4 regions of the Photobacterium sp. 53610 genome follow, and region 4 is predicted to be linked to each of the others. Evidence: predicted binding sites of a transcription regulator. Region 4 holds the regulator's gene; each other region holds the start of a gene.
What was found. Region 4 encodes CRP, which controls carbon source genes, mostly activating them, when cyclic AMP is high. Its sites were predicted from a motif close to TGTGANNNNNNTCACA; they were not measured.
Positions count from the first base shown of each region.

Region 1: the regulator CRP is predicted to act here: its motif matches at 1,380-1,395, upstream of mlc (sugar metabolism global transcriptional regulator Mlc).
Region 2: the regulator CRP is predicted to act here: its motif matches at 1,742-1,757, upstream of cdd (cytidine deaminase).
Region 3: the regulator CRP is predicted to act here: its motif matches at 2,090-2,105, upstream of SPK40_RS21625 (CTP synthase).

Region 1 covers NZ_JAXOFS010000001.1:1,303,561-1,306,893, reverse strand. Annotated here, with positions in the region: gene SPK40_RS05935 (hypothetical protein) at 1-351, opposite strand, end outside; gene queE (7-carboxy-7-deazaguanine synthase QueE) at 541-1,209, opposite strand; gene mlc (sugar metabolism global transcriptional regulator Mlc) at 1,485-2,702, shown strand; gene SPK40_RS05920 (thiol-disulfide oxidoreductase DCC family protein) at 2,804-3,178, shown strand; gene SPK40_RS05915 (LON peptidase substrate-binding domain-containing protein) at 3,184-3,333, opposite strand, start outside.
Region 2 covers NZ_JAXOFS010000001.1:801,013-804,345, forward strand. Annotated here, with positions in the region: gene SPK40_RS03775 (DMT family transporter) at 1-574, opposite strand, end outside; gene cdd (cytidine deaminase) at 747-1,634, opposite strand; gene SPK40_RS03785 (CidB/LrgB family autolysis modulator) at 1,877-2,554, opposite strand; gene SPK40_RS03790 (CidA/LrgA family protein) at 2,554-2,931, opposite strand; gene SPK40_RS03795 (winged helix-turn-helix domain-containing protein) at 2,995-3,333, opposite strand, start outside.
Region 3 covers NZ_JAXOFS010000017.1:36,793-40,125, forward strand. Annotated here, with positions in the region: gene relA (GTP diphosphokinase) at 1-1,116, shown strand, start outside; gene mazG (nucleoside triphosphate pyrophosphohydrolase) at 1,202-2,017, shown strand; gene SPK40_RS21625 (CTP synthase) at 2,188-3,333, shown strand, end outside.
Region 4 covers NZ_JAXOFS010000008.1:17,758-21,090, forward strand. Annotated here, with positions in the region: gene SPK40_RS17255 (YheU family protein) at 84-305, opposite strand; gene SPK40_RS17260 (OsmC family protein) at 339-743, opposite strand; gene crp (cAMP-activated global transcriptional regulator CRP) at 1,018-1,650, shown strand; gene SPK40_RS17270 (hypothetical protein) at 1,833-2,042, shown strand; gene SPK40_RS17275 (DUF1338 domain-containing protein) at 2,142-2,936, opposite strand; gene astD (succinylglutamate-semialdehyde dehydrogenase) at 2,973-3,333, opposite strand, start outside.

The DNA of each region.
Region 1 (3,333 bases), on a different contig from region 4:
GCCCTGCAGCAGGAGCGGGCTCTGGACAGTGATGGTGTAATTGCTGTCATCCTGCTGGAAATCCGTAATCTCAGTCTGTCCCATGACTTTGCCCTGGCTGTTCAGGATCAGCACTGCGAAGTTGTCCTGTAACAATGTGGGCGTCGCCGCATAGGCCTTGCTGATCAGATCCCAGTGGTTCCCTTGCTGAGCGGTATTCAGGCCGGCGGGAAGATCAACCGTGACGGTGAAACTGGTTTTGACGGGTGGTAATTCGGCAGGCTTGATGCCAGCCTCGCCGCTGCCACCACCACACGCAGAAAGCAGGCCAGCCAATAGCAGGCTCAGGCCAATCATCAGATAGGCGCGCATAATCCTTCCCCTGAACGATAAATGCTGTATTTTTTGACCAAACATGGTGTGCGTTTGGTTTCGTGTTTGGGGTGAGTATAGGTAAGGCGGAAGTAGGTAATTGTTAAACCAGACAGGCTGTCTCAGCCCTTGAGACAGCGTCTGAGAATTGAGACAGCGATTCGGGGGAACCGGGTGATGCCTGAAAAATCAGGCAATCGACAGATATTTGTGTGTCTGAATTGACAGGCGCCAGTTCCGTGCAATACAGGTCTGAATGCACAACTCAGTGGCTCGGGGTTTCTGGCTGATCGGTTGCAGCGCAATCGTAACATCTTCTTTCAGACTGACGCCTGCCAGCAGCGCATCAAGCTGGTCTATGTCTTTTTGGGTACCGACCGGGTGTTTGATTTCATTGGCACGTTCGAGTGCTGACACAAGGACCGGCAGTTTCCCTTTCATATTGATCTTCGGTGAAACGGTGACCCAGGTTGCCTCAGTGGCGAGAACATCATAGGTGCCGCTGGTTTCAATCTGACAGCGGAATCCATGGTCTTCCAGGGCTTCAGTTAACGGGCGCAGGTCGTACAGACAAGGTTCTCCGCCGGTGATCACCACATGCCGGGCGGTGTAGCCCTGATCTTTGAGGACCTGCACAATGCCGCCGGCATCCAGTGCGGTCCAGGTCGGCGCGTCTTCTTTTTTAGCGATCATGGTCTGCACGTTCACTTCGTCCTGAGGCTCGGCACTCCAGGTCTGCTTGGTATCACACCAGGCACAGCCAACCGGGCAGACCTGTAAACGGACAAAAATGGCCGGCACACCAGTGAAAACACCTTCTCCCTGAATGGTTTCAAAGATTTCATTGATTTTGTACACGACGACCTCAAAACATCTGACTAATTAACGTGAAAACGGGCAGTTTCAGGTACCCTGAACGCTGAAGGGCGCGTATTATGTCAAAACCTGAACGGATTGTCTCCATTCCCATTGTATTTGAAGCAGCACAGTGACAACGGCAGAGATGGGCTGAAAAGGTATACGTTTGTCGTGACTGGGCTCACGCCCTTGGCATAAGTCGCTTCACAATTAGTTCGCACTGTAAAAAAATTCCATACTCTTCATACCTATATATTGTCAGAGGAAGTCCGCGCATGTATGTCGCTCAGCCCGGTCACATCGATCACATCAAAAGAAATAATGCCGGCAGCGTCTACAAACTCATCGATCAGTACGGCCCGATTTCCCGGATTGAACTGTCGAAGAAAAGTCAGTTGGCGCCCGCCAGTATCACCAAAATTACCCGTGAGCTGTTTGATGGCCACCTGATCAAAGAAGCTGAAATTCTGGAATCCGGCAGCCGGGGGCGCCCGGCAATCGGTCTGGTCCCGGATAATGATGGCTGGCAGTTTCTGGGCATCCGGCTGGGTCGCGGTTATCTGACGATTGCTCTGCACGAGCAGGGCGGCGATATTCTGTTCGAAGAGAGACAGGACATCGCGGAGCTGAAACAGGATGATGTCCTGAATAAGCTGCTGTCTGAGATTGATTCATTCTTTGCCCGGCATGCCAAGTTACTGGATCGGATCACCGCCATTGCTGTTTCTCTGCCGGGGCTGGTGAATTCGGAAAAAGGACTGGTGTTGCAGATGCCTCATTACGAGGTAAAAGACCTGCCGCTGGGACCTGCCATTCATGAGGCCACGGGACTGCCGGTCTTCATCGGTAACGACACCCGTTCCTGGGCATTGGCGGAGCAGTTATTTGGCAATGCGAATGATGTGGCAAACTCGATTCTGATTTCAGTACATCACGGCGTCGGGGCAGGCATTATCCTTGATAATCAGGTGCTTCAGGGCCGGATCGGTAATATTGGTGAGCTTGGTCATATCCAGATTAAACCGGATGGATTGCCTTGCCATTGCGGGAATAAAGGATGTCTGGAAACCGTCGCCAGTTTGCAGGCGGTGAGAGATCAGGTTAAAACCGGGTTAACGCTGGGTGAAGCTTCTGTGCTCTATGGGCAGGCGCTGACCATCGAAAATATCTGTGAGGCGGCAGTGCAGGGGGATCCGCTGGCGTTCCGGGTCATCACCGAACTGGGTTTCAACCTTGGCCGGGCAATTGCCATTATGGTGAACTTGTTTAATCCGGAGAAGATCCTGATTGGCGGAGAGTTCAATCAGGCGAAAAGTGTTCTGTATCCGGCGATTATGGAATGTGTGAAGAGTCAGTCCCTGCCGGTTTATAACCAGGATCTGCGGATTGAAGAAACCAGTTTTTACACCCAGGCCACCATGCCGGCTGCGGCTCTGGTGAAGCAGGCAATGTATGACGGACATCTGTTACTGAAACTGATCGAGGAAGGATAAACTTTTCCTGACACGAATCATGCAGCGCAGCCACTGCTTATTTCGATAGCGATGGCTGCGTTTTTTATTGGGTTCAGCCAGACTTAGAGAAGGAACATGGCTTGGAGGTCAAAGACATGAAACGGATTCGGGTTTTTTATGACGGTTCCTGCCCAAGCTGTGTGCGGGACAGGGCATGGTATGAATCCTGGCTCAGCCGTCATCCGGAACTGGTGGAGTGGTATGACATCACCGGCCAGGATGAAGCACTGAAAGCGCTGGGCATATCTCCGGAAAAAGCGTTACGGGAATTGCATGTACAGGATCAGCAGGGGATTGTTCACCGGGAAATGGATGCCTACATGCTGTTACTGAATCAGGTATGGTGGCTCCGGCCGGTTGCATTTCTGATGGGACTGCCGGGGATCCGTCATCTGTTATCGGCTATCTATCGCCGTATGGTCGATCAGCGACTGGCCCGTGAGGGCCGTGGCTGAAATCGTCAGAGATCTTCGTGTCTGAGTTCTTCGTCGATGACATTATGCAGGAATGACAAAGCCGCACGGTGATCATTCCGGCTCATAAACCATTGCTTTTGGTTGGTTTCCAGGGGCAGAATTTCCAGCCAGCGCTGGCAGACCCAGGCCATGTT
Region 2 (3,333 bases), on a different contig from region 4:
TCAGCAGCAACAGGTAAACGACCATGGTGCTCGGGGAGTCATGGTGAGACATCTTCTTCACCATTAATGAATAGCTTGCCCAGAAAAATGCCGCACCCACCGGCAATAATGATGCCCAGTTAAAATTGTCGGACCAGGGCTCCAGAATGATCATTGCGCCACAAAACCCAGCCAGCGTCGCAACCCAGCGGACAAAGCCGACTTTTTCTTTCAGCAGTAAACCTGAACCGACGGTGGCAAAAAGGGGAGACGTCATCAGTAATGCAATGCCCTGCCAGATGGGCACCGGATATGCGAGTGCCCAGAGCCACAGCTGAATACCAATCACAGACAGGAAAACCCGGAAACAGTGCATGCCAAAATGTTGGGTTTTCAGCGACTGACGCAGCCCGATACTGTACAGCCAGGGCAGCATGACAATCAGCGCGATAAAGTACTGGATCAGACCGACAGTTGTTGAAGGCAAATGAAAAACTACACTCAGGTATTGCGCCATGCTGTTGACCACAGCAAAGGCTGATCCTGCGGTTAACATCCAGCAGGCACCCTGAATTGGATTGTGTCGATGCGTCATAAGTATTGTTCAAGTCAAAAATAATCTGGAATCATACTCTGATGACTGCATAGCACCAAATATTTATTCATAAAAAAAGCCGACAAAACAAGCGGCTTTGACGGCTACAAGGAAAGTCGTGAGGGAATGAATTGCTGAATCCGTTTCAGCCAGTTTCCCTGTTTTTATCGGGTCAGATTGCTGCGTATGACAGCTGGATATCCGGGTGAAAGCTTTCCAGCGTGTTTTGTGTATCAGCCAGCAGACTGACTAAAGAACTCTTCTGCTCAACCAATGCGGCTTCAGCAATGTCTGACAGCGAATAATTCGCCATATTCATATCGATCATCGCCACCTGTAACGGCGGAAGACTTGGGTTGAATGCCGCGTTTTCGGCATACATGCCTGTAAAGATCCGGCCATCTTTGGCTTTCAGTGCGACACCGGCAAAGTTTTTACTGTAAGGCGCGTGAGACTTATCTGCAGCCTGACAAGCGGCCTGAAGGAGTGCATCGTCTGAATCCAGGCTCAGACCTTTTGAATGGTCTGACAACAGCAAATCGGTGATGCCCAAATCAGCAGGTCCGAAGGATTCCGGTAAGTACGTCTGCAATGCTTTTGGTGTGCGCTCAGGTAACTGAACCATGAGGCTTTGTGCCGTGCTGAGTTCATTCATAAACTGGCGGCAGTGGCCGCAAGGCGAGTAATTTACGGTGATATCAGTGATACCCGTTTCGCCTTTCAGCCACGCGTGACTGATGGCCGATTGTTCCGCATGGACCGTCTGAGACATCGACGTCCCTTCAAACTCCATATTTGCACCAAAGTAAAGTCTGCCGGAGTTGCCGCGTGCAATCGCGCCGACATAGAAATTCGACAGGCTGGCAATGGAATAGGCAGCAGCAACTTTCAGCAGCTGAATACGCAGGTCTGCATCTGACAGCTGAGTCACAGTCATCAGGTGTTCAAATTCTTCTTTGCTCAGAGTGGCGTCAAAGCCTGGAGCAGTCATGACAGGCTTCAGCGCCTGTGACAGTTCGAGCGGGAGTTGGCCTAAAGCGTCCATAACTTCAGCGCGCATAGTGATTCTCCTATGTGAATTCACTAAAGCATTCTAGAGCAGTCAAGAATAATTATTGTGATCATGGTCACTATTGATCCTGGGTTATTTCATTCTTATTGCATTTTAGTGAGTGTTATCACAGGTTTTGTGAGAAATGTGTCTGAATTTCAATGCAGTAAAGATCGCATAAGTGTGCATCTTTCCTATGGGAGCAGATGCACACAGCGTTTGTGATATTTCTTCCGGGAATGTGTGAAGAATTATTGAAAAACAGATAACAGCAACGGGTAGATGACCGGGGCGAGCACTGCCGTAATCACACCACACAAGACCAGAGCCAGAGAGCTGAATGCGCCGTCTTTGTAGTTTTCCTCGGCAGCTTTGGCCGTTCCTAACGCATGCGCCACTGTCCCCATACTTAAGCCTTTTGCCATCGGATGGGTGATGCGGGCAAGTTTGAACAGCGGGTAACCTAAAACGGCGCCAAAGACACCTGCGATCAGTACCATGACCGCGGCCAGTGAAGGAACTCCGCCAATCTGCTGAGCCACGGCCATGGCGATGGGTGTTGTGACCGATTTTGGCAAAATACTGGCGGTCAGCTGTAAATCGGCGCCCAGTGCCAGCGCGATTGCTGTGCCGGCCAGCATGGACAGAACGCTGCCGCACACACATGCCGTCACAATCACTTTCCAGCGGCTGCGGATTTGAGGCAACTGTTCATATAGCGGGAATGCCAGCGCAACCACCGCTGGTTCCAGCAGATAATGAATCCAGCGGTTGTCTGCAAAGTAGGTTTCATAAGGCACGTTGAGGACCAGCAGCAGCGGAATAATAACCACCAGACAGATCAGCAACGGGTTGAGCACCGGATGCTGAAAACGCTTCGACAACAGACGGGCCAGCCAGAATACGATCAGAGTGACGAACAACCACATCAATCCGACTCCTTACGTTGTACATACCAGCCGACAAACAACAGGACAATCAGGCTGCTGCCGAGGGTGCTGAGCAGCACGGGCAGGGCGTTGGTCTGAAGCAGATCCAGATAATTCATGAGTCCGACCCCGACAGGGACGAACAGAATTGCCATATGGCGGATAAACAGATGACATCCGGGCTTGGCCCAGTTCGGTGGAAGCAGTCCGGCAGAAAGTGCCGCAAAAAGAAACAACATGCCAAGAATGCTGCCCGGAATGGGGATCTGTGTGAGAGATTGGAATCCTTTCCCGGCCATCAGAAAAATGGCAATGATTGCAAATGAACGCAAGTAGCTCATATACACGAGGATGAAGATGAATGGTGTCGCAATCATACAAAAAAGGTGGGATCTAAACCACAATTCTTTGAGGTCTGCACTTGATCCAACACAAACGGCTTACATATTCGACACGATCACCATAGCCACACCTGCCGCTGCCAGCAAAATGACAGATAACTTATGCATCAGGCTGTGCCTGACAATATGTTCTGTTGCCGAGACTTTCGGGCGACTTGTTTTCACGGCATTTTGGGGAGGATGCCGTGGCGGTTTGGGAGGTAAAGCCGTTGGTTGCTGAAAACGGTGGATATGACGGCAGGTTTCTTTAGGTAAGGGGACCCGGAAACCATAATGAGGCAGCACTTCAATCGGGATTGCCATCATGCCATTCACCGTGAGCTTACGCCTGACGGAATTAAAGACAGAGGCCAGATCAATCTGCTGGACTTGTGAGAG
Region 3 (3,333 bases), on a different contig from region 4:
GAGAAAATCAACTGGCTGCGGAAACTGCTGGCCTGGCAGGAAGAGATGTCCGATTCGGGCGAAATGCTCGAAGAACTGCGCAGTCAGGTGTTCGACGATCGGGTTTATGCCTTTACGCCCAAAGGGGATGTGGTGGACCTGCCGCAGAATGCGACCCCGCTGGATTTTGCTTACCACATTCACTCAGAAGTGGGACACCGCTGTATCGGTGCCAAAGTCGAAGGACGTATCGTACCTTTCACGTATCACCTGCAAATGGGTGATCAGGTGGAAATCATCACCCAGAAAGAACCCAATCCGTCCCGTGACTGGCTGAATCCGAACCTGGGCTTTGTGAATTCCAGCCGTGCCCGTGCCAAAGTGCATGCCTGGTTCCGGAAGCAGGACAGAGACAAGAATATTGCGGCCGGCCGGGAGATCCTGGAGCAGGAACTGCACAAAATCGGCGCGACGATGAAAGACGCCGAAGCTTATGCTCTGAAACGCTTCAACGTGAATTCGACCGACGAACTCTTTGCGGGTGTCGGGAGCGGTGACCTGCGTATCAACCAGGTGATCAACCACATCAATGCGCTGGTGAACAAACCGACCGCGGAAGAAGAAGATCAGCAATTGCTGGAGCGCCTGACGGAAGCGAGTAACAAGGCCAGTCAGAAAAAACCGCAGCGTGATGCAGTGGTCGTGGAAGGGGTCGATAACCTGATGACGCATCTGGCGCGCTGTTGTCAGCCGATCCCCGGTGATGACATTGCAGGCTTTGTGACTCAGGGCCGGGGGATCTCGGTGCACCGCAGTGACTGCGAACAGCTGGAAGAATTGCGTCATGTAGCGCCGCAGCGAATCATCAACACGGTCTGGGGCGGCAGTTTTGCAGGCCGTTACGCGTTGACAGTGCGGGTAACGGCATCTGAACGCAATGGCCTGATCAAAGATCTGACGAACACACTGCATAACGAGAAGGTCAAGGTTGCCGGTGTGAAGAGCCGGATTGATTTCAGAAAGCAGATGTCGATCATGGATTTTGATGTCGAACTGACTGACCTGGATACGCTGGGCAGGGTCCTCAAGCGACTGGAACAGGTCAAAGATGTGGTCGAGGCCAGACGGTTACACTGAATCTGGCAGATTCACGAGATTAACCATTCAGCAGAAGCGGGCACCGGCCCGCTTCGTTTTATGAACAGAGCAGGATACGGTCATCATGAGCGAGAAAGCCCCCATCAACACATTGCAGGCTATTATGGCAAAACTGCGGGATCCGGACGGCGGTTGTCCCTGGGACCTCCAGCAGGATTTTGCCTCAATCGTGCCGCATACCCTGGAAGAAGCTTACGAAGTCGCGGATGCGATTGCTGAAGAAAACTGGGCTGAAGTGAAGGAAGAGCTGGGGGATTTACTGTTTCAGGTGATTTTCTACAGCCAACTGGGGAAAGAACAGGGACTGTTTGAATTTGATGATATCGTCAGCGGAATCAACAACAAGCTGATCCGGCGTCATCCGCATGTGTTTGCCGACCAGCGTTTTGAAGATGAAGCTGCCATTCACGCCAACTGGGAAGCGGAAAAAGCCAAAGAGCGTGCAGAAAAAGGGCTGGACGACAGCATTCTGGCGAATATCCCCAAAGCCATGCCCGCACTGAACCGGGCCGATAAAATCCAGAAACGCTGTGCGAGATATGGTTTCGACTGGCTAATGCTGGGCCCGGTCGTCGAAAAAGTGCAGGAAGAAATGGATGAGGTGATGGCAGAAGCCCATCAGGCCATCCCTGATCAGGACAGAATTGAGGAAGAGATCGGGGATCTGCTGTTCGCGGTGGTGAACCTCAGCCGTCACCTGAAAGTGAAGCCGGAAATGGCGCTGCACCGGGCCAACCGAAAGTTCGAACGCCGCTTTCGCGCAGTAGAACAAAGTGTCCTGGAACAAGGAAAACGCGTAGATACCTGCTCACTGGATGAGCTTGATGCCGAGTGGGAAAAAGTTAAACAGAAGGAAAAACAGAGCCAATCGGGGGAGTAAGCGCTAACCGGCTTGCATTTAAACCGTCAAGGCATTTGGGCTTGATTTGGGACAAAAACCTGTCGTCTATACTGTGATAGTTTTCACGTTGTGGCAATAAAATGTGTCTGGTATACTAATTTCCCGTCCAGATACTTTTTATCCTCTACACCAAATCTTCCAGGTTTAACATGACAACGAATTACATTTTTGTGACGGGCGGTGTTGTATCCTCCCTAGGTAAAGGTATTGCTGCAGCATCACTAGCGGCCATCTTAGAGGCCCGTGGTCTGAAAGTGACCATGATGAAGCTAGACCCTTACATCAACGTTGATCCGGGTACGATGAGCCCCATTCAACACGGTGAAGTATTCGTTACGGAAGACGGTGCAGAGACCGACCTAGACCTCGGTCACTACGAGCGTTTCATTCGTACCAAGATGACCAAGCGCAACAACTTTACCGCAGGCCGTGTTTATGAAGACGTACTGCGTAAAGAGCGTCGCGGTGACTACCTGGGTGCGACCATCCAGGTGATCCCACATATCACAAACGCGATTAAAGAGCGTGTGATTGCCGGTGCCGAAGGCCACGACATTGCGATTGTCGAAGTGGGCGGTACTGTGGGTGATATCGAATCCCTGCCATTCATGGAAGCGATCCGTCAGCTGGCGGTTGAGCTGGGCCGTGAGCGTGCCATCTTTACTCACCTGACGCTGGTGCCATATCTGGCTGCCGCGGGTGAAGTGAAAACCAAGCCAACTCAGCACTCAGTGAAAGAACTGCTGTCTATCGGTATTCAGCCAGACGTGCTGATCTGCCGTTCTGACCGCATGATTCCTGCGAACGAACGTGCCAAGATTGCACTGTTCTGTAACGTGCCTGAGAAAGCTGTGATTTCGATGAAAGACGTCGACTCCATCTACAAAATCCCTCAGCTGATTAAGTCTCAGGGTCTGGATGAGCTGGTTTGTCAGCGTTTCGGCATTACTGCGCCAGAAGCTGATCTGAGCGAGTGGGAACGCGTGATTTATGAAGAAGCGAATCCAACCAGCGAAGTGACGATCGGTATGGTCGGTAAGTACACCGAGCTGCCAGATGCTTACAAGTCAGTCAACGAAGCGCTGAAACATGCCGGTCTGAAAAACCGTCTGTCTGTGAACATCAAGTATGTTGATTCACAGGACGTTGAGTCGAAAGGCGTTGAAATGCTGGAAGGCCTGGACGCAATTCTGGTTCCGGGCGGCTTCGGTGGTCGTGGTGTTGAAGGCAAGATCATGACAGCGCAGTATGCGCGTGAAAACAAAATTCCGTACCTGGGCATCTGTCTGGGCATG
Region 4 (3,333 bases):
GGCAAATGGATGCAGTCAAGCATCCGACCGCATCCGTCGGCGCCAGCTTCCGTTTTCTGCTGTCACCTCTGAGTATGGCAGCTTTATTCTGTGCGAAGCGAGCGACGTAGTTTGATATCCACCGTTTCGTGCAATTCGGAATACATAATCACGGCCTCTCCCGCCGCCAATTGCTGGCGTACCTTGTCCACTTTCTGCGCCAGGCTCAGCTCTTGCTCACCGTAGTCGGTGCCCTCGCGCAGGACAAAGTGTTCAATCAGGTTGGTCAGCGTTTCAGCATCGATATCTTGCCAGGGAATAATCATACAACTTACCTGATTAACCCAGATGACAACGGCTTATGCCGCGACAATCTGGTAAGAATGAGTCAGGGTCACGCCTTTGCCCAGCATCAGGCACACGGAGCAGTACTTTTCCAGTGAATCGCTGACAGCTTTGGCAACCTGAGCGTCATCGAGATGATGACCGGTGACGACAAAATGCAGATTGGCCGAGGTGAAATAACGCGGTGCCTGTTCGCGGCGCACGGAATCAATCTGTGCCTCACAGGCGGTGATCACCTGACCGGCACTTTTCAGCGCATCGACCACGTCCACCGAGCTGCAGCCTCCGGCAGCCATCAGGACCAGTTCCATCGGGCTGGGCGCTTTACTGCCGCCGTTCCCGTCCATGACCACACTGTGGCCCGAGTTAGACTGGCCGATAAAAGTCAAATCTTCGACCCATTTCACACGTGATTGCATGCGTTACTCCTTACTACAAAAACCCGGATTTTATCACTAAGTCACAACGGTGTGATCATGTGCACAGTAAAGTGTCCAAAATGTTCATTTATCCCCGCGCAATATCAAGCAATGCATGACGAAAAAAGTTAAACTCTTGGTCTGAATGTTCACATGCGCTTGCAGCCCAGCCGTTGACTGAATATGCTAGTTGGCAAACAATAGTATTGTTCTACCCAACCCCAATGCAAGGAATGACGTTGTTGGGCAACACACTGCAGAGGAAGTTAGTAATATGGTTCCAGGTAAACCGCAAACAGATCCAACTTTGGAGTGGTTCCTTTCTCACTGCCACATTCATAAGTACCCGTCGAAGAGTACACTGATCCATGCTGGCGAGAAAGCAGAGACCCTCTACTACATTGTCAAAGGTTCCGTCGCCGTTCTGATCAAGGATGAAGAAGGTAAGGAAATGATCCTGTCTTACCTCAACCAGGGCGACTTCATTGGTGAACTGGGCCTGTTTGAAGAAGGCCAGGAGCGTACTGCCTGGGTTCGTGCGAAAACACCATGTGAAGTGGCTGAGATTTCCTTTAAGAAATTCCGTCAGCTGATCCAGGTTAATCCGGATATCCTGATGCGTCTGTCCGCACAGATGGCACGCCGTCTGCAAGTCACCAGCCAGAAAGTCGGTGATCTGGCATTCCTGGACGTGACTGGCCGTATTGCCCAGACCCTGCTGAATCTGGCAAAACAACCGGATGCCATGACTCACCCGGACGGCATGCAGATCAAAATTACCCGTCAGGAAATCGGCCAGATTGTTGGCTGTTCCCGTGAAACCGTTGGCCGCATTCTGAAGATGCTGGAAGAGCAGAACCTGATTTCTGCCCACGGTAAAACCATCGTTGTGTACGGAACACGCTGATCACTCTCCGGTGATGCAGCCAATGTGAGTACAATAAAAAGCCGCAAACGCGGCTTTTTTTATTTCTGCCGGGCATACCCTGTGATTACAGCTGTTTTCTCAGGACACTTCACATTTTTTCAGTTGCCTTCCATCCCTCTGTTGCTACATTTGGCGTATCAGTACTATGTGGATGTGCAGATATGGATATCGAACGTTTTGCCCCAAATGCCCAGCACAATCAGCTTCCCCCGCGCCCTGTCGTAACCAGAGGACGTTTCCTCTCTGCCTCGGTTGAAATGACAGGTTTTCAGTCTCCCCGGCAGCTTCTGGAGCAGGAAGCCTACCTGTGTCTGACCAGCCCCCCAAGTGAATCGGATGACTGGATGCAACCGCTGGATCAACAGCACTGACAAGCCCTCTCACAGCACGAGATATGGCATTCAGACACCCCAGATAAAAAAACAGCGGCCCAGAGGCCGCTGTTTAATGACAGAGCAAAGATACCTGTCTTACATATTCGTACTTTCAAAGATCTTGTCAGCCGACGCAGCCACAAAGCCCGGGTAGAGTTCCCCGTTCTCCTGCAGATACCGCTTGGCAAACTCATAGAAACCGCCTGGAATTGAACGGATACCATCGGTAAAGCGGACTTCCACCCGATCAGCCATCGTTGATGACTGCTCCAGCAGCACTTCCGGACTACCTTTCACTTCACCACCCGATTCATTGATGGTGAAGCCGTTGTGGCGCAGCAGGCTGTTCACCTCTGCAACTTCCGCAAACTGCTCCAGCTGATTTACGCTGACGGTGAAATGGTTCGCACCATAGCCATGGGCAGCAACCCAACCCGCGTACTCACTTTCCTCGGCCAGCTTCTCATAGGTCGCGTAATCGAGATCCCATAAACGGCCGCCGTACAGGAAAGCACCATCCTTCATTGCGCCTTCAGGAATCTGCTTCACCAGCTCACGCACGGTATTTTGCAGCTCCGCCGAGCACTGTCCGACCAGCAGTTCACTGATGAAGACTTTTGGTGCAGCCGGGTTCGGATGCTCAAAGTGCTCCGCATACAGTTTCTTCTGCTCGAAGTGATACGTTCCGCACGGCTTGTAACCAATCGCAATGAATGGTGCAGCCAGCACATCCAGGCTCACACCCGGCAGATTGAACGTACGCAGGGCAATGTGATCGTTCAGCAGAGGCTCTTCCTCTGTCAGCAGATCGTGCACCTGAGCGGCCGAAGGGCAAAGACGGGTTGTGTAGTCCTGCCACAGGGCATCAAACAGTTTTTCCACTCTTTCCATGTTGCGGTTCCCTCGTCAATACGGGTTAAGCAATAGTTACAGTTGGATCCCCGGAGACAGCTGAGCAGGCAGTTCGGTTGCCTCTCCTTCCATGGATGCCATTGGATACGCACAGTAGTCCGCGGCGTAGTAAGCGCTTGGGCGCAGGTTACCGGACGCACCCGGACCACCGAACGGTGCATCACCGCTGGCACCCGTCAGCTGACGGTTGCGGTTCACAACACCGGCGCGAATATGATCGATAAAGTACTGCCACTCGCTGTCGTCAGTCGAAACCAGACCGGCAGACAGGCCATAGCGGGTGTCATTTGCCATCTCAACAGCCTGAGGCAGCTCCTGATAACGTGCCACCTGCAGCAACGGACCAAAATATTCTTCGTCCGGCAGCTCGGCGATC